2 regions of the Pseudomonas cistanchae genome follow, and region 2 is predicted to be linked to the other one. Evidence: riboswitches for the same ligand, from Rfam matches in the RefSeq annotation. Region 2 holds a riboswitch; the other holds the start of a gene.
The links. Region 2 has a riboswitch for cobalamin ahead of btuB (TonB-dependent vitamin B12 receptor). Riboswitches for the same ligand answer to the same signal wherever they lie in the genome.

Region 1 (9,298 bases), on a different contig from region 2:
GTCCAGCGTCGTGCTGCTCTGTCTCTACCGTATTCCCCGTCAGCTCGGCTGATGATTCGTCTGTTCGCCTGTCTACTCGGCTTGCTGGCGTGGCCGGCGCTGGCCGTCGAACGGGTCGTCAGCCTGGCGCCGTCCTTGAGCGAGATCGTTCTCGAACTCGGTGCCGCCGATCTGTTGGTCGGGGTATTGGACGGCGGCGAGCGGCCGCCGGCCCTGGCCCACGTTCCTTCGGTGGGCCGCTACGGCCAGCTGGAAATCGAGAGCCTGCTGCAGCTGCAGCCCGACCTGATTCTGCTCTGGCCGGACAGCATCAGCGCTGCGCAGCGCGAGCAATTGCAGCGTTTCGGCATCCCGTTGTTGATCACCGAACCGCGCAAGCTGGCGCACCTGGCCCAACAGTTCGACGAAATAGGCGCACGGCTCGGCCGGACAGAGCAGGGCCGGCGCCTGCGTGAGGAATTCAGCACGCACCTGGCGGCTCTCAGCGCACGTTATCGCCGCGAGCAACCCGTGCGGGTGTTCTATCAGCTCTGGGACAAACCGCTGTACACCATTGGCGGCCAGCAGATCATCAGCGATGCCTTGCGAGTCTGTGGCGGTGAAAACGTCTTCGCCGATCTCGAATTGCCGGCCCCGCAGGTCAGTATCGAAAGCGTGCTGCAGCGCGACCCCGAGGTAATCATCGCCGGCACGGCCGAACAGCTCCACGCCTGGCAGCGCTGGCCACAGTTAACCGCAGTGGCACGTGACCAGCTCTGGCAGGTCCCCAATAAAGGCCTGGAGCGGCCGAGCTTCCAGATGCTGGCGGCAACGGAACAGCTGTGCGAGCTGCTGGCCAAGGCGCGGTGACAGGGGCAGCCTGATAGCCCGAGGCGCTGCCGGGTCGCCGGCAAGCAGTCGCAGTGCTAGAGCTTCGGCGTCCAGGTCAGCGAGAGCAGGCCACTACGGCCTTCTTCGCGGAAACCGAAACGAGTCACGCTGCTGAAAAACTCATCATTCGGTCGTGGATAGGTGGCCTGGGCGTACGCCTTGTCCAGCAGGTTGTCGACCTTGACCTGCCAGAGCAACTCCTCGGTCATCCGCCAACTGCCGCGCAGGCCGAGCAGGCCGTAACCGGCCACTTCAAGGGTGTTGCCGGTGTTGTCGTAACGACGAGAGACCGCTTGCCAGCCAAGACCCACACCGAAGTCGCCGAACTGGCGGTCGAGGTCGACGCTCAGGTTGCGTTTGGCGCGGCGGGGCAGGGTATGGCCGGTCTCGCGGTCGCGCGGGTCGACCCAGCCGGCGGCCACGACCGTCTGCCAGCCGAACATGTCTCGGCGCACGCTCAGTTCAAGGCCTTGCAAGCGCGCCTCGCCAATGTTCTGCGGCTGGCTGAAAAAGGTCACCGGATCGCTGACAACTGCTATCAGGTCCTCTACCTCGGTGCGATAGGCCGACACGCTCCATTGCGTATTCAGATGCTCGCCGCGCAGTTGTACCTCGACGGTTTTCGAGCGTTCCGGGGTCAGTTTCGAGTTGCCGCCATAGAACATGTCTGTCGGGAAATACAGGTCGTTGAAGGTGGGCGCGTGAAAGCCTTCACCGTAGCTGAGGATCAGGTCCGTCCGCTGATCGAGATTCACCGTCAGTGCCGCGTTGAGTGTTTCCTCACTGCCGAACTGCTCGTTGTCGTCGTGGCGTAATCCGATTTCGCTGGCGAAGCCGTTACCTTGATAGCGGTGCTGAACGAAAACCGCCTTATTCCAGCGTTCGGTCTGGCTGAATGCCGTGCTGCTGGTCAGGCGATCTTCGTACCAGTCGGCGCCCAGCAGCAGTTGCTGCGTGTCGCTCACGCGCAGGGTATTCAGCCAGTTGAGCGAGTCGCGGTAGGAGTTGAAGGCGAAATTGTTGGAGGCGTTGAACGCATCGCTGTTTTCGCTTTTGTCCTCGATATGGCCAAGTTCCAGGCGGCTGGTCCAAGTGTCCAGCAGCGCTGCTTCGAGATGACCGGTGACGCTGGAAAGACTGAAGCGTTCGCTCGGGTTGCCGGGTTCAAAACTGAACACATCGTCATATTCGGTATTGCCGCTTTGATGGAGTGCATTCAGGCCAGCGCTCAGACGCTCGTTGAACCGATGCTGTAGGTTCAGGTTGAGGGCTTTGCGGCGTATGCCGTCGTGGTCCGCATCGCGCCCGCGCGAGTCTTCGGAGCGGTCGAACCCTGCCGACTCGTCAAGGCTGGCGCCCAGGTCGAAACGGGTGGTGGCATTTCCGCCGGATAGGCCGAGGTTGCGTTCGAAGCGTTGCTGGGTTCCCGCCGCCAGCTGCAGTCGCGGCTGCAGGCCGGCTTCGCCACGCCGGGTGAATATCTGAATCACCCCGCCGATGGCATCGGCGCCATAGAGGGCGGAGCGCGGGCCGCGAACCACTTCCACCCGCTCGATCTGCTCCGTACTCAGAAACTCAAGTCGGGCCAGGCCACTGGCGGCCGCATTGAGACGAACTCCGTCGATCAACACCAGCGTCTGGTTGGAGTTGGCGCCCCTCAGGAACACGCTGGTCAGGCTGCCACGCCCGCCGTTCTGCACGATCGAAACGCCGGGAACGCGCGCAAGCAGCTCGGTCACACTGCGCGCCTGCAGTCGCTCGATATCGGCACGGGTGAATACGCTGGTCGCTGCGGTCGCTTGCTGACGGGCTTCGGTCTGGCGACCGGAAGTCACCACCAGAGCGGGGAGTTTGAGCGCATCCAGCGATGCACTGGAATCATCGCCGTGGGCAATCAGTGGCAGCAAGGCCACGGCCAGGGCAATCGGGGAGCACTTCATCGATAGATCCTCAAAAGATGGAAAACTTTTGAGGAGGGCAGGGGCAAGCACGGCAAGGAGGCGACAGCCAGCGCTTGACGGTGATGCCCTCCGCAACACCAGTCACTTCGCGCCGAGGCAGGTCTCCGGGCTGCCGACTACACCTTGCCACCTTCCCAGGCGAACCCAGTGGTCTTGGCGAAAGGCTGCGCTTGCGCGCTGTCGGTTACCGTTGCGGGGGCAGCGCAGGCTTTGCGACGGTCGTGATCGACAGCGGCGCACCTGCTTCCCTTTTCACGCTGCTGGTTTGGCAGCGACCTCGGACAAGTAAAACGCGCGCACCTTAAACGCACGCGAGGGCTAAAGCAATTCAGCTGGCAGGGCGGACCAACCGCGTTAGCGCATGTCCGCCTGTGGCCGGCAGCTCATCACGCTTGCAGCATGGCCATGCGCTGGCGGACCGCCGCTTCTATACCCGCAGCATCCAGCCCGCATTCGGCGAGCATCTGTGCCGGTTTGGCGTGCTCGACGTAGTAATCCGGCAAGCCCAGGTGCAGTACCGGCTTGAGCAGGTTTTCGCGGGCAAGGAATTCGCTGACCGCGCTGCCGGCGCCGCCCATCACGCTGTTCTCTTCAATCGTCACCAGCAGCTCGTGGCTGTCGGCCAGCTGGCGCACCAGCGCTTCGTCGAGCGGTTTGACAAAGCGCATATCGACCACGGTAGCGTCGAGCGCTTCACCGACCTTGAACGCCTCGCTCAGCTGTACGCCGAATACCAGCAGCGCCGCTTGGTTGCCTTGACGGCGGACGACGCCCTTGCCGATTTCCAATGGCTCCAGGCCCGGCTCGATAGCCGCGTTGGGACCACTGCCGCGTGGATAGCGAACCGCCGCCGGGCCGTCGAACAAGTGGCCGGTGGTGAGCATGCGGCGCAGCTCGTTTTCATTGCTCGGCGTCATCACCAGCATGCCGGGGATGCAGCGCAGGTAGGACAGATCGAAGCTGCCGGCGTGAGTCGGGCCGTCTTCGCCGACCAGGCCGGCGCGGTCGATGGCGAACAGTACGTCGAGGTGCTGCACCGCAACGTCATGGATCAGTTGGTCGTAAGCGCGCTGCAGGAACGTCGAGTAGATCGCCACCACCGGTTTCGCGCCATCGCAGGCCATGCCGGCGGCGAGGGTCACGGCGTGCTGCTCGGCGATGGCCACGTCGAAATAACGCTCCGGGTAGCGTTCGCTGAACGCCACCAGGTCGGAGCCTTCCTTCATCGCCGGGGTGATGCCGACCAGGCGCGGGTCGGCCGCGGCCATGTCGCACAGCCACTGGCCGAACACGCTGGAGTATTTCGGCCCGCTGGGCTGCTTCTGAACGCAGGGCGCAGCTGGCGACACCTTGACCGGTTCGAGCTTGGTGATGGCGTGATAGCCGATCGGGTCGACCTCGGCGGGCGCGAAGCCCTTGCCCTTCTTGGTGATCACATGGAGGAACTGCGGGCCATCGAGGTCGCGCATGTTGCGCAGGGTGGCGAGCAGGATCGGCAGGTCATGACCGTCGATGGGGCCGATGTAATTCCAGCCCAGCTCCTCGAACAGCGTGCCGGGGACCAGCATGCCCTTGGCGTGTTCTTCGGTCTTGCGGGCGATTTCCCAGGCGCCGGGCAGGCGCGAGAGGATTTTCTTGCTGCCCTCGCGCATGCTCGCGTAGGTGCGGCTGGAGAGAATCTTGGCCAGGTAGTTGGACAGGCCGCCGACGTTCTGCGAGATCGACATGTCATTGTCGTTGAGGATCACCAGCATGTTGGCGTTGACGTCGCTGGCGTGGTTGAGCGCCTCGAAGGCCATGCCCGCGGTCAGGGCGCCGTCGCCGATCACCGCGACCGCCTTGCGCTTGCTGCCCTGCAGGCGCGCGGCGATGGCCATGCCCAGCGCCGCACTGATGCTGGTGCTGGAATGGCCGACGCCAAAGGTGTCGTACTCGCTCTCGACGCGCCGCGGAAAGGCGGCAATACCGTCCTTCTGGCGCAGGCTGCCCATGCGCTCGCGACGGCCGGTGAGGATCTTGTGCGGATAGGCCTGGTGGCCGACATCCCATACCAGACGGTCGTCCGGCGTATCGAAAACGTAGTGCAGCGCGATGGTCAGTTCGACCACGCCCAGGCCCGCGCCGAAGTGGCCGCCGGTCTGCCCCACCGTGTACAGCAGGTACTGGCGCAATTCGTCGGCCAGGGTTTCCAGCTCGGCCTCGCCCAGCCGGCGCAGCAGATCCGGCGTGTCCGCACGGTCTAGCAAGGGCGTTAGCGGGCGTTCGCGGGGAATCTCGTGGAAGGTCGTCGGCATCAGGCTGATCGTTATGGGTAAAAGATGCGGCAGTTTACCTGAAAGCGCTCGCAAGCTTTAAGCCCGCATCCGCACTCGGTGCGCAGTGCATGGCGTCGCGGGCGTCGCAAAAGCTGGGCTTAATGGCGCAATTTTGCTCTTAGCAAGCGCAGGCTTTGCCGTTACACTGCGCGGCCTTCAAGCCCGCGCCGCCCAGCGCGGGTGCGCTGCCCCTGCCAGAGTGGGGCTTCGCGGTCGATTGCCCCTCGGGGCGTCAGTCGACCAGTCGCTATCCTGACCCCTTCGAGGACAAGCCGGTGGTCAAGAAAGCTTCCTCATTTGCCGGCCTTGGCGGCCTGGTGTACTCCACCGAAAGCGGTCGGCATTGCCCTGACTGCGGTCAGCCGGTGAACGCCTGCACCTGCAAGCAGACCCAGCTTCCGCAGGGCGACGGGATTGCCCGCGTGCGCCGCGAAAGCAAGGGCCGCGGCGGCAAGACGGTTACCACCATCGAGGGTGTGCCCCTGGCCGAAGAGCCGCTCCGCGAGCTGGCCAGCGCGTTGAAGAAACGCTGCGGTTGCGGAGGCGCCTTGAAGGACGGAGTGATCGAAATCCAGGGCGACCATGTCCAGCTGCTACTGGACGAATTGCTCAAGCGCGGCTTCAAGGCCAAGAAATCCGGCGGCTGACCCCGCACCTTCTAAACTTCCCCGGTGTCCACTGCCGGGCAATCGTCATTTCCAGACGTTAATCTGTATCCGCTCCGGCCCGACCAGAGCTTCTATCGCCAGCAAGGGAGACTTCGATGTCTGCACGACGCACACGTAAAGATGACGGCAGCCAATGGACAGTGGCGGACAGTCGCAGCGTCTATGGCATTCGCCATTGGGGCGCGGGCTATTTCGCGATCAATGACAAAGGCCGCGTCGAAGTGCGTCCCAATGGCCCGCACAGTACGCCGATCGACCTGTACGAACAGGTCGACGAGCTGCGCTCCAGCGGCCTCAGCCTGCCGCTGCTAGTGCGCTTCCCGGACATCCTGCAGGACCGCGTGCGCCAGCTGACCAGCGCGTTCGATGCAAACATCGCGCGCCTCGGCTACCAGAGTCAGTACACCGCGCTGTACCCGATCAAGGTCAACCAGCAGGAAGCGGTGGTGGAAAATATCATCGCCACGCAGAACGTTGCCATCGGCCTCGAAGCCGGCTCCAAGCCGGAGCTGATGGCCGTGCTGGCGCTGGCGCCGAAGGGCGGCACCATCGTCTGCAACGGTTACAAGGACCGCGAATTCATCAAGTTGGCGCTGATGGGGCAGAAACTCGGGCACAACGTGTTCATCGTCATCGAGAAGGAGTCCGAGGTGCAGCTGGTGATCGAGGAGGCGGCCGAACTCAAGGTCGCCCCGCAGATCGGCCTGCGCGTGCGCCTGTCGTCGCTCGCCTCGAGCAAGTGGGCCGACACCGGTGGTGAGAAGTCCAAGTTCGGCCTGTCGGCGGCGCAACTGCTGTCGGTGGTCGAGCGCTTCCGCGCCGCGGGCCTGGACCAGGGCATCCGCCTGCTGCATTTCCACATGGGTTCGCAGATCGCCAACCTGGGTGACTACCAGCAGGGCTTCAAGGAAGCCATCCGCTATTACGGCGAGCTGCGTGGGCTGGATCTGCCGGTCGACCATATCGACGTCGGCGGCGGTCTGGGGGTCGATTACGACGGCACTCATTCGCGCAACGCCAGTTCGATCAACTACGACATGGACGATTACGCCGGCGTGGTGGTGGGCATGCTCAAGGAGTTTTGCGACGCCCAGGAGCTGCCGCATCCGCACATCTTCTCGGAAAGCGGTCGCTCGCTCACCGCGCACCACGCGCTGCTGGTGGTGCAGGTCACCGACGTGGAAAAGCACAACGACGAAATCCCTCATGTAGAGGATGTCACCAGCCTGCCGGAGACCGTGCGCTACCTGGTCGAACTGCTCGGCCCGACCGACATCGAGATGGTCACCGAAACCTACTGGCGCGCCACCCACTACATGAGCGACGTGGCCAGCCAGTACGCCGACGGCAAGCTCAGCCTGACCGAAAAGGCCCTGGCCGAGCAGTGCTATTTCGCGGTCTGCCGGCGCCTGCATGACTCGCTCAAGGCCCGTCAGCGCTCCCATCGCCAGGTGTTGGACGAGCTCAACGACAAGCTCGCCGACAAATACATCTGCAACTTCTCGGTGTTCCAGAGCCTGCCAGATACCTGGGCCATCGGTCAGGTGCTGCCGATCCTACCGCTCAACCGCCTTGACGAAGAACCGCTGCGCCGCGCCGTGCTGCAGGACCTGACCTGCGACTCCGACGGCAAGATCCGTCAGTACGTCGATGAGCAGAGCATCGAGACCAGCCTACCGGTGCATGAAGTGCGCGAAGGCGAGGATTACCTGCTGGGGATCTTCCTGGTTGGCGCCTACCAGGAAATTCTCGGCGACATGCACAACCTGTTCGGTGATACCGACTCGGTGAACATCTACCAGAACGCCGACGGCAGTGTGTACCACGCCGGTATCGAAACCCACGACACCATTGAAGACATGCTGCGTTACGTGCACCTGTCGCCCGAGGAGTTGATGAACCACTACCGCGACAAGGTCGCCAGCGCCAAGATCAGCCCGCGCGAGCGCACCCAGTTCCTCGACGCGCTGCGTCTGGGGCTGACGCGCTCGTCGTACCTGTCGTCCTGAGAAGGGGCGGCGGCCTAGCTACCAAGGCCGAGTGAACAAATAAGGCTGAGTAAAAATGCCCGTCTCGATTGATACGGGCATTTTTTTGGCCAAACGGCAGGCATAAAAAAACCGGCTTGTGGCCGGTTTTTAGGGGGTGGTTTCGGCTTATTTTTGGTAAGCCGCTACCGCCTTCATGATTTCGGCGCGGGCCGCATCGGCGTTGCCCCAGCCTTCGACTTTGACCCACTTGCCCTTTTCGAGATCCTTGTAGTTCTCGAAGAAGTGCTTGATCTGCTCGAGCAGCAGGCCTGGCAGGTCGGTGTATTCCTTGACGTCCACGTACAGCTGGCTGAGCTTGTCGTGCGGCACGGCGATCAGCTTGGCGTCGCCGCCGGCTTCGTCGGTCATGTGCAGTACACCGATCGGGCGGGCGCGGATCACCGAGCCTGGCGCTACCGGGTAAGGCGTTACCACCAGCACGTCGAGCGGGTCACCGTCGTCGGCCAGGGTGTGCGGGATGAAGCCGTAGTTGGCCGGGTAGAACATCGGCGTGGCCATGAAGCGGTCGACCATCAGGCAGTCGGTTTCATGGTCGATTTCATATTTGATCGGCGCGTGGTTGGCCGGGATCTCGATGGCAACGTAGATGTCGTTCGGCAGGTCTTTGCCTGCCGGAATCTTGCTGTAGCTCATGGGTGACTCCCAGGGTGGGCCAAAAAAGTGGCGCGATTATAGGCATATTCCCCTGCCGTTGCCATGTCGGCTTGCTTAGCCATTGGTCGCGTCTGGGATCGCCACTGCCGTGGTGCGGTAGTCCGGGTGGGCTTCCTGCAACGCCTGCAGGCGAGCCAGCGGGTCTTGCCGGTAGAACAGCTTGAGCTGGGCATAAACCTGGGGAAATGCCTCGGCCAGCAGATCGGGGGCGCTGAAGAAGTATTCGCTGGTGACGGCGAAGAATTCCGCAGGGTCTTCCGCGGCATAGGGGTCGATGGCGCCCGGGGCGTCCGGGTTGGCATCCAGTTCGGCATTCAGCTGGTCGTACGCGCTCTGCATGGCGCTGGCCCAGTCGCCGATGCGCATGTCGCGGTGCAGCGGCGGCAGGCCGTTGGCGTCGCCATTGAGCATGTCCAGCTTGTGCGCGAGCTCGTGGATCACCAGGTTGTAGCCATCCCATTGGCCGCTGGCCTGCACGCCGGGCCAGGCGAGGATCACCGGGCCTTGTTGCCAGGCTTCGCCGCTGTGCTCGCCATCCCATTCGTGCACCACGCCGCTGGCATCGCGGTGGCGCTGCGGACTGACGAAATCATCCGGGTAGAGCACGATTTCGTGAAAACCCTGATACCAGTTGAGGTCGGCCAGGTTCAAGAGCGGCAGCTCGGCTTGCACGGCGAGCATCAGTCGCGCTTCGTCGCTCAGGGTCACCCCGGGCAAGGCGGTGAGGTGCTTGGCGTGGAGGAACAGCACCGCGCGCTCGCCGAGGCGCTGCAGCTCGG
Region 2 (9,298 bases):
ACCAGCTCGACGCCGCGAATGCGCGCCTTGTCGATATTGGCCGGCGCCTGGATGCTCGAGTCGTAGGCAATCAGGTCGTCGACGCGGGTGCGAAACGCATTGACCGCCCAGGTGCCCCACTCCTGCTCGCCGGCCAGGCCGACTTCGAGGCTGCGTGAGGTTTCCGCATCCAGTTGCGGGTTGCCGTAATCGGGAAAGTACAGCTCGTTGAAGGTCGGCGCCTTGAACGCCGTGCCGTAGCTCACCGTCGCGCTCAGCCGGTCGGTCAGGGCGTAGCCATAAGCGAGGTTGCCGGTGTCGTGTTTGCCGAACTGCTGGTTGTCGTCGCGGCGCAACGACAGCTGCCAGTCGTGCCTGCCCACCTCGCCGAGGTACTGGACGAAGGCGCCGCTGTTGTCGCGGGAGTCCTCGGCGTAAGCAGTGCTGCCGTTGACCTCATCAAGCTGATAATCGAGACCAACGATCAGGCTGTGCCCGGCCGCCAGGCTCAGGTCGTTCTGCCAGCTGAAGGTGTCGCGGCGGGTGTCGAAGCGCGAGCTGAAGCGCCCGTCCAGGTAGGCGTCGGATTTGTCTTCGCTGCGTCCGGCCTGCAGGGTGACCTGCCAGGGTTGCAATGGCGAGAAACGCGCGCGAGTGCCGACGACCCTCGACAGGCTGTCGGCGTTGGCGCGAAAGCCCGAGGTGCGGGTGCGGTTGACCTGGTCATAGTCGTTGTGGCCCTTGGCGTGCAGCAGGTTGGCGTCCAGCTCCAGGCCGTTGTCGAAGCGGTAACCGGCGCGCACTGATCCGGACAGGTTGCGGTAGCCATCGGCATCGTTTTCGTAACCGCTGGCCTGCTGTGGCTTGGTGTTGATCCCGTCGCTGTCCGTACCGCTGACGCCCAGGCTGTACCAGGCCTTGCCATCGCCGCCGGAAACCCCGGCACCGCCGCTGTAGCTGTCATGGGTGCCGTAGCCGGCAGACAAGAACGGTTTGACGCCGCGGCCATCGCCCTTGCGGGTGAATATCTGGATCACCCCGCCAATCGCCTCCGAGCCGTACAGCGAGGAGCGCGGCCCGCGCACCACTTCGATCCGTTCGATCAGCTCCAGTGGCAGGTCCTGCAACGCGGCGCCGCCGGAGGTCGCCGAACCGGCCTTGACCCCGTCGATCAGCACCAGCACATGGTCGGACTCGGTGCCGCGCATGAACAGCGAACTGTTCTTGCCCGGCCCGCCGTTGTTGCTGAAGGACACACCCGGCACGCTGCGCAGCAGTTCCGGCACCGAGCTGGCCTGGCTGCGCTCGATCTGCGCACGGTCGAACAGCGTCACCGCCGCCAGGCTCTGGCGAGTGGTCTGCGCGGTGCGGGTGGCGGTCACCACCTGATCATCCAGGTGGGTGGGTTCGGCCCCATGGGCCAGGGGAATGCAGCAGAGGCCGCACAGCACCAGGGCTGTCGGCTCTAGAAGGGTCTTGCTCATCGCGTTGTATGCTCCGTCGCTCTCACCCGGGCGACACAGGCTGGGAAAGGCATACGGAGAACGACGACGCACGGGCTGGCAATGGCGCAGCCCACACGCCAGACAACGCCCTCCGCGGTGCCATGGACTGCAGCAGGCCGGTCTCCGGGCTTACGAGCGGCGTCTCTGGAAAACCAGAGCGCCACCGAACGCACCTTCCCATGCCGGCAGATCGAAGACCTGCAGTGCACAGTGGTTGAAAAAGCGTCGGTTTGACTCGTCTACCGTTGCGGGGGCAGCGTCGGAATTGTTGGCGGCTGAGGCCAAACGCACCGACTTCCCTGTTTCACCCCTCGACGCATTGCGCGGGGGCACCTGTTGCAAGGCGCGAAGGGTAGAGACTTGGGCCAATGGCGTCAAACTCGGGCATCTGTTCGCGCGCCGGCTGGCCAGCTATTTTTCGCGACTGCTCACCGCTTCCGCTCAAGAGCGGCTCGCATTTTGATAGGCTCGCGCCTTCAAAGGCGGTGTTGACGGATGTCGCAGCGCCCGCGCAAAGGGTTTTGTGCAATTAGGCTGAACAAAGCGGCCAGGGCGGGTCCAAAAAGAATGCAATGGCAGAGCGGGACTATGGAAATCACAGACGACGATCAGACCTTGTTGCGCCAACAGAAGGTGCTGGCCGAGTTCGGCAAGTTTGCATTGCGGTCCGACGACCTCGATAAAATCTTCGCTGAAAGCTGCAAATTGGTCAGGGAAGCCTTGGATACCGACCTGGCGAAGGTGATCCAGATCGGCAACGACGGCAACAGCCTGCTGGTCCGTGCCGGCGTCCACTGGAAGCCCGGCATCGTCGGCGAGCTTCGCCTGACGGCATCCCCAGGCTCACCGGAAGCCTACTCACTGGCCACCCGCGCGCCGGTCGTTTCTGCCAACGTCGCCACGGAAACCCGTTTTCGTTACCACGATTTCCTTCTCGACCACGGCGTCGAGGCGTTCGTCAACGTGCTCATCCTTGGCGCGGAAGACGAACCCCCGTTTGGCATCCTTGAAGTCGATAGCCGCGTGCCACGGGCCTTCACCGACAACGACATCGATTTCCTGCAGAGCTACGCCAACCTGATCGCCGCCGCAGTGGAGCGCCAGCGCACCATGGCGCGGATCGTCAGCGTCGAATCTAATCTGCGCCAGAGCGAGCGCCACTACCGCATCTCGGCGCGGCTCAACCCGCAGCTGCTCTGGGGCGCCGACGCCCGTGGTGAGATCACCTATGTCGACGATCGCTGGCTGGAAGCCACGGGGCTGGGCCGTGCGGACATCTTCGGCAGTAACTGGCGAGCGTTGATCCACACCGAAGATCGCACCCGCGTCTACGGGGAATGGGCTGATTGCATCATCAGCCACAAACCCCTCGACGTCCGGGTGCGCCTGTGCACCAAGACCGGCAGCTATGGCTGGTTTCGGGTTCGCGCCTTTCCTGATGTGGACGTGCGCGGCGAATGCGTGCAGTGGTACGGCACCGTTGAGGACATTCGCGAACGCATGCAGCTCGAAGCGGCGCTGCGCGAAGCCAACGAGTCCCTCGAACAGCGGGTTGCCGACCGTACCGAGAAACTCGAATCGGAACAGCGCCAGCGCGCCGAAGCCGAAGAGAAGCTGCGCCAGAGCCAGAAGATGGAAGCGGTCGGTCAGTTGACCGGCGGCATCGCCCACGACTTCAACAACCTGCTGGCCAGCATCATGACCAGCCTGGAGCTGATGCAACTGCGCATCGACAGCGGCAAGTTCAATGACCTGGCGCGCTACAACAACCTCGCGGTGCGCACCGTGAAGCGTGCGGCGGCGCTGACCCATCGCCTGCTGGCGTTTTCCCGCCAGCAGGCGCTGGAACCCAAGCAGCTGCAGTCGAGCCAGGTGGTGGTCGAGCTCGAGGAACTGATTCGCCGTACCGTGGGGCCGAACATTACGGTAACGAGCAAGCTGGGCGCCCGGCAGAATATCCTTTGCGACCCCAACCAGCTCGAGAACGCACTGATCAACCTGGCCATCAACGCCCGTGACGCCATGCCGCTTGGCGGCGCGCTGATCATGGAAACCCGCGATGTGGTGCTGGATGAACAGCAGGCAATGGAATACCAGCTCGCGCCCGGCGGCTACGTCAGCATTGCGGTGACCGACAACGGTTCCGGCATGTCGCCCGAGGTGGTGGCCCGCGCGTTCGACCCGTTCTTTACCACCAAGCAGACCGGCGAAGGCACCGGCCTGGGCCTGTCGATGATCTACGGCTTTACCCAGCAGTCCGGCGGGCAGGTGCGCATTCACAGCCAGTTGGGCGTGGGTACCACGGTCACCATGTACTTTCCGCAACTGCCGGAAAGCCAGGAGCACGATGCCCTGGACATCAACGCCATGCTCGATCTGCCAATGGCCAGGGGCGAAGTGGTGCTGCTGGTGGACGATGAAGTCGTGGTCCGCCAGCTGGTCTTCGAACTGCTGCGCGAACTGGGCTACCGCGCCGTGGCAGCCATCGACAGCACCTCGGCGTTCAAGCAGAGCAAGAAGATGCCGCACATCGACCTGATCGTCACCGACATCGGCCTGCCCGGCGCGATAAACGGCATGCGCCTGGCCGAGGCGATCCGCGATATCCATCCAAATGCCAAGGTGCTGTTCATCACCGGCTTCGCCAAGGACCCCGGACTCGACCAGGCCATCAAGCTGCCTGGCACGGCGCTGCTGACCAAGCCGTTCGGCATCGAAGAGTTCAGCGTGCGGGTACGCAGCCTGCTCGACGGCGAATAGCCGAGCGCCACACCCCTCGGCTGGCCGGTTTCTTCCCCCTACGTGATGTAGGGGTTTCCCCGATTTCGCCATGACGCAGCGAGTCCTATTGTCTCCAGCACTTGAACCTCGCTGGGAACGTCGCCGTGTTGGCCTATTGCACTCTGTGGTTGGGAATTGTTGTCTGTCTGGCTGGCATTGGTTTCGACCTGCCCTGGGTTGCAGCTGCCGGCGCCATACTGGCGGCAATCGCCGCCCTGCTGCTGCGCCCGAAAAAACCGGCGCTCGAACCGGCCGAGGCGCCCATCGAAGCACCCGCCCCGCCCAGCTGCGAGCCGCTGCTGATTGCCGTACTGCCAGCCTGGAACCAGAACCTCGGGCAGGTGCGTCAACTGCTGAACCAGAACGTCGGCCAGCTGTTCGAGCGCTTCGCCAGCCTGGCGCAGGGCCTGGAACAGACCCTGGTGCGCTCGGATGGCGTGATCGGCGATACCGGCATGACCGACAGCCTGCGTCGGGCCCAGCGCAGCCTCGATGAAGTCACCAGCGCCTTCCACGCCGCCAGCGTGCACAAGAACGAACTGCTCGCCACCATCAGCCACCTCAACAGCTATGCCAGCGAACTGCAGGCCATGTCCAAGCACGTGCAGGACATCGCCAGCCAGACCAACCTGCTCGCCCTCAACGCCGCCATCGAGGCGGCCCGCGCCGGCGAATATGGCCGCGGTTTCTCGGTGGTCGCCGATGAGGTGCGCAAGCTCTCCAGCCTGTCCGCAGAGACCGGCCAGCGCATGGTGGAAAAGGTCGGCGAGATCAACAAGGCCATCCGCTCCACCGTCAGCGCCGCCGATGAACTCTCCAGCAATGAGGTCAACAACCTGCGCTACCTCGACCAGGTTGCCGGCGAAATTATGCAGAGCCTGAGCGGCAACCTCGAGTCACTCACCGAAACCTCCCGCGATCTGCAACAGGGCGCCCGCACGACCCAGGCCGACATTCAGGAAATCGTCGTCAGCCTGCAGTTCCAGGACCGTACCGACCAGATGCTCGACCACCTGCAGCTGGACCTCGAGCGCCTGCAGCGTGCCGTCGAACAGCAGGACCCGATCATCGCCCGGCCGCAGCAGTGGCTGGACGAGCTGCGCCATCAGTTCACCACCGACGAAGAGCGCGGCGGCAAGCCTGCAGGCGCCAATGGCCGCAGCAGCCAGAACGAAGTCACCTTTTTCTGATACGTCCCCTTGCCTACCCGCCGGAGCCCCGCCCCATGGCCAAAACAATCCTTATCGTCGATGACTCACTCTCCATGCGTCAGCTGGTCAAGATGACCCTGACCGGCGCCGGCCATCAGGTCATCGAGGCGGTCGACGGGCGCGACGCGCTGACCAAGCTCAACGGCCAGAAGATCAACCTGATCATCAGCGACGTGAACATGCCCAACCTCGACGGCATCGGCCTGGTGAAGGAGATCAAGACCCGCAACGAATACCGCTTCACGCCGATCATGATGCTCACCACCGAAAGCGAGCAGGGCAAGAAAGCCGAAGGCCAGGCGGCCGGGGCCAAAGCCTGGATCGTCAAGCCATTCCAGCCGCAGCAATTGCTCGCGGCCGTCGACAAGCTGGCCAGCTGACATGTACCAGTTAAATACGCGCGACACCGACAATCGCAGCCTCAGTGGCAGCCTGACCATCTACGAAGCCCGCGACGCCCACCAGGCCTTGCTGGCCGCCAGCTGCGACGCCGAACCCGGGCCCTGGACACTCGACGTGCAGGGGCTGGACGAGCTGGACAGCGCCGGCGTGCAGTTGCTCCTTGCCCTCGACCGCCACCTGCGCCAACGCGGCGCCGAGCTGCAACTGCTGCAACCGGCCGACGCGGTGCGCGATCTGCTCGACCTGCTGCGCCTGCAGGCCCTGTACCCCTCCGCTCAAACAGCCTGACAGGACGACACGATGCTCAACGGAGAACAATGGAGCCAGTTGCTGCTGGGCTTCATCGAGGAGGCCCACGACCTGACCAAACAGGCCGAGGAGTACCTGCTGCAGCTCGACCAGGAACCGGAAAACCAGGACGCCATCAACGGTCTGTTCCGCGCCATGCATACCCTCAAGGGGTCGGCGGGCCTGTTCTCCCTGACACCGCTGGTCAGTTTCACTCACCACCTGGAAAACCTGCTGATGGCCGTGCGTGACGGCCATCGCCAGCTGTCGCCGCCGCTGATTTCGGTGATGCTGCGCTGCCTCGACGAGATCGGCTCGATGGTCGGTCTGATCGACGCCAGCAGCGGCGATCTGCCGGTCGACACCACGCACCAGGAAGAACTGCTCGCCGCGCTTAACCAGCACAGCGGCGTCGAGGCACCCCTGGTACTGATCGATACCCTCGACACCGACTGCCAGAACCGCGGTCGCCTGGAGCGCTGTTCGAGCTGCGATGCCGACGGCGCCTGGCACATCTCCCTGCGTTTCGATGGCGAGCTGCTGCGCAACGGCTTCGATCCGGCGGCCTTTATCCGCTACCTGCAGCGCCTCGGCGAAATCCTCAACCTGCAGGTGATGGACGACACCCTGCCGGTGCTCGCTGAGCTCGACCCCGAGCAGTGCTACCTGGGCTTTGAAATCGACCTGTGCAGCAACGCGAGCAAAGTCGAGATAGAGGATGTGTTCGAATTCATCCGCGAGTTCTGCACCCTGCGCATCCTGCCGCCGAACAGTGCGCTGGACGACTACCTGCAGCTGATTCACGAGCTGCCAGAAACCGACGCACGGGTCGGCAGCATCCTGGTCGCCAGCGGCCTGCTGACCGAAAACGAATTGCAGCAAGGCCTTGCGGTGCAGGCCGAAGCCAGCGAACTGAAACCGGCCCTGGGCGCGGTGCTGGTACAGGAAGGTCTGGTGGCGCCGCAAGCGGTCAACGCCGCACTGGCCAAGCAGCAGTCGTCGCGTGATCGCAAGGCCCAGGAAAGCACCCAGATTCGCGTCGCCGCGCACAAGCTCGACGAACTGATCAACCTGGTCGGCGAACTGGTGATCAGCGCGGCCGGTGCCCAGCTGCATGCGCAGACCCAGGGCAACAGCCAGTGCATCGAAAGTGCGCAAACGGTCAACCAGCACGTCGAGCAGATTCGCGAAGCGGCGCTGAAGCTGCGCATGATCGAAATCGGCGACACCTTTAACCGCTTCCACCGCGTCGTTCGCGACGTCAGCCAGCAGTTGAACAAGGACATCCGCCTGGAAATCCGCGGCGCCGACACCGAGCTGGACAAGTCGGTGATCGACAAGCTGGCCGATCCGCTGACGCACCTGGTGCGCAACGCTATCGACCACGGCATCGAGTCCGCCGAACAGCGCGTGGCTGCCGGCAAGCCTGCCGAAGGCCACCTGCGCCTGAACGCCTTTCACGAGTCGGGGATGATCGTCATCGAGGTCGCCGACGACGGCCATGGCCTGAATACCGAACGCATTCGCGAAAAAGCCATTGGCCGCGGCCTGATCGATGCGCAGGCCAACCTGGCCGAACATGACATCCACATGCTGATCTTCGCCGCCGGGTTTTCCACCGCCGACGCCGTCTCCGATCTGTCCGGCCGTGGCGTCGGTCTGGACGTGGTGCGCAGCGCCATCGACGCGCTGCGGGGCAGCATCGAAATCGACTCGCGGGCCGGCGTCGGCTGCACCTTTCGCATTCGCCTGCCGCTGACCCTGGCGATCATCGACGGCTTCCTGGTCAACCTTGGCGAGGAATATTTCGTGATTCCGCTGGACCTGGTGACCGAATGCCTGGAGCTCGATCACCACCAGCTCGAAGACTGCAAATACGGCCACCTGAGCCTGCGCGGCAAGCCCCTGCCCTGCGTCGACCTGACCGCGCATTTCGGCTTGCCGACCAGCCGCAGCAAGCGCCGCAACATCGTCGTGGTCAACCTCGGCCGGCATCAAGCCGGGCTGATCGTCGACAGCCTGCACGGCGAGCTGCAAACCGTCATCAAGCCGCTTGGCCTGCTGTTCCAGCATCTGCAGGGCATCAGCGGCTCCACCATCCTGGGCTCCGGGCAAGTGGCCCTGATCCTCGATATCGCCAGCCTGTTCCGCCACCTGCAACAGAACATCGACGGCCAGTCGGCCGAGACCCGTACCCCACATCTGCGTCAAGAGCTCAAGGGCATCTAGGAGAACCACCATGCAATTCATTCGAAACATGAAGATCGGCGTCCGCCTGATTGCCGGCTTTACCCTGGTGGTTATCCTGACCATCGCGGTAGGCCTGATCGGCATTCGCAACCTGGCCCACGTCAACGACCTGTCCGACGACATGTACAGCCGTGACCTGGTCGGCCTGAACATCATTCAGAACGCCAACTACACCCTGATCATCGCCGGCCGTGCGCTGCGCAGCTCGCTGCTCGCCAGCACCGTCGAAGAGCGCGATACAGCCGCTCAGGCCAGCCGCAAGGCGATGGCGGACACCGCCGCCCTGGTCGAGCAGGCAACAGCCAGCTTCACCACCGACGAAGGTCGCGCCGTGATCGGCAAGCTCACCGAGCCCATGCAGCAGTACAACCAGGCGCTCGAGCAGGTACTCAGCATGCACTTGAGCAGCGGTCAGCTGGCCGAACGCACTGCGGTCAGCGACCTGTTGCCCGCGCTCTCGCAACGCGGCAAGGTGGTCGATGACCTGCTCAGCGAAGTGGTGGAATACCGCCGCAAGAGCGCCAGCGCCGCCAACGACGAGATCACGAGTATTTATCTCAGCTCGCGCACCCAGATGATCGGTCTGGTGGTGATCGCCGCGCTGCTGGGCTTTGCCATCGGCATCTTCGTCACCCGCAGCATCGTTCGTCCGCTCAACCGCGCCGTTGGCGTGGCCGACAGCCTGGCTGCGGGCGACCTCAGCGTGCAGGTTGAAGTCGACAGCCGCGACGAAACCGGCAAACTGCTTGCCTCGATGCAGAACATGACCGAGCGCCTGCGCAGCGTCATGGGTGATGTGCGCAGCGCCGCCGACTCCTTGTCATCGGCCTCCGAAGAAGTCAGCGCCACCTCGCAATCGCTGAGCCAGGCCTCGACCGAACA

Region 1: it holds a riboswitch for cobalamin, as region 2 does, so the genes downstream of both, ACX0MV_RS18430 (TonB-dependent receptor domain-containing protein) here and btuB (TonB-dependent vitamin B12 receptor) in region 2, are expected to answer to the same signal.

The regions. Positions count from the first base shown of each region.
Region 1 covers NZ_JBTLWN010000007.1:69,714-79,011, forward strand. The annotation lists gene ACX0MV_RS18420 (MFS transporter) at 1-52, shown strand, start outside; gene ACX0MV_RS18425 (cobalamin-binding protein) at 52-849, shown strand; gene ACX0MV_RS18430 (TonB-dependent receptor domain-containing protein) at 906-2,810, opposite strand; cobalamin riboswitch at 2,910-3,126, opposite strand; gene dxs (1-deoxy-D-xylulose-5-phosphate synthase) at 3,218-5,125, opposite strand; gene ACX0MV_RS18440 (translation initiation factor Sui1) at 5,422-5,793, shown strand; gene speA (arginine decarboxylase) at 5,910-7,823, shown strand; gene ppa (inorganic diphosphatase) at 7,971-8,498, opposite strand; gene ACX0MV_RS18455 (M90 family metallopeptidase) at 8,574-9,298, opposite strand, start outside.
Region 2 covers NZ_JBTLWN010000003.1:391,449-400,746, forward strand. The annotation lists gene btuB (TonB-dependent vitamin B12 receptor) at 1-1,463, opposite strand, end outside; cobalamin riboswitch at 1,582-1,836, opposite strand; gene ACX0MV_RS11845 (ATP-binding protein) at 2,073-4,244, shown strand; gene ACX0MV_RS11850 (methyl-accepting chemotaxis protein) at 4,721-5,455, shown strand; gene ACX0MV_RS11855 (response regulator) at 5,491-5,856, shown strand; gene ACX0MV_RS11860 (STAS domain-containing protein) at 5,858-6,166, shown strand; gene ACX0MV_RS11865 (chemotaxis protein CheA) at 6,179-8,395, shown strand; gene ACX0MV_RS11870 (methyl-accepting chemotaxis protein) at 8,406-9,298, shown strand, end outside.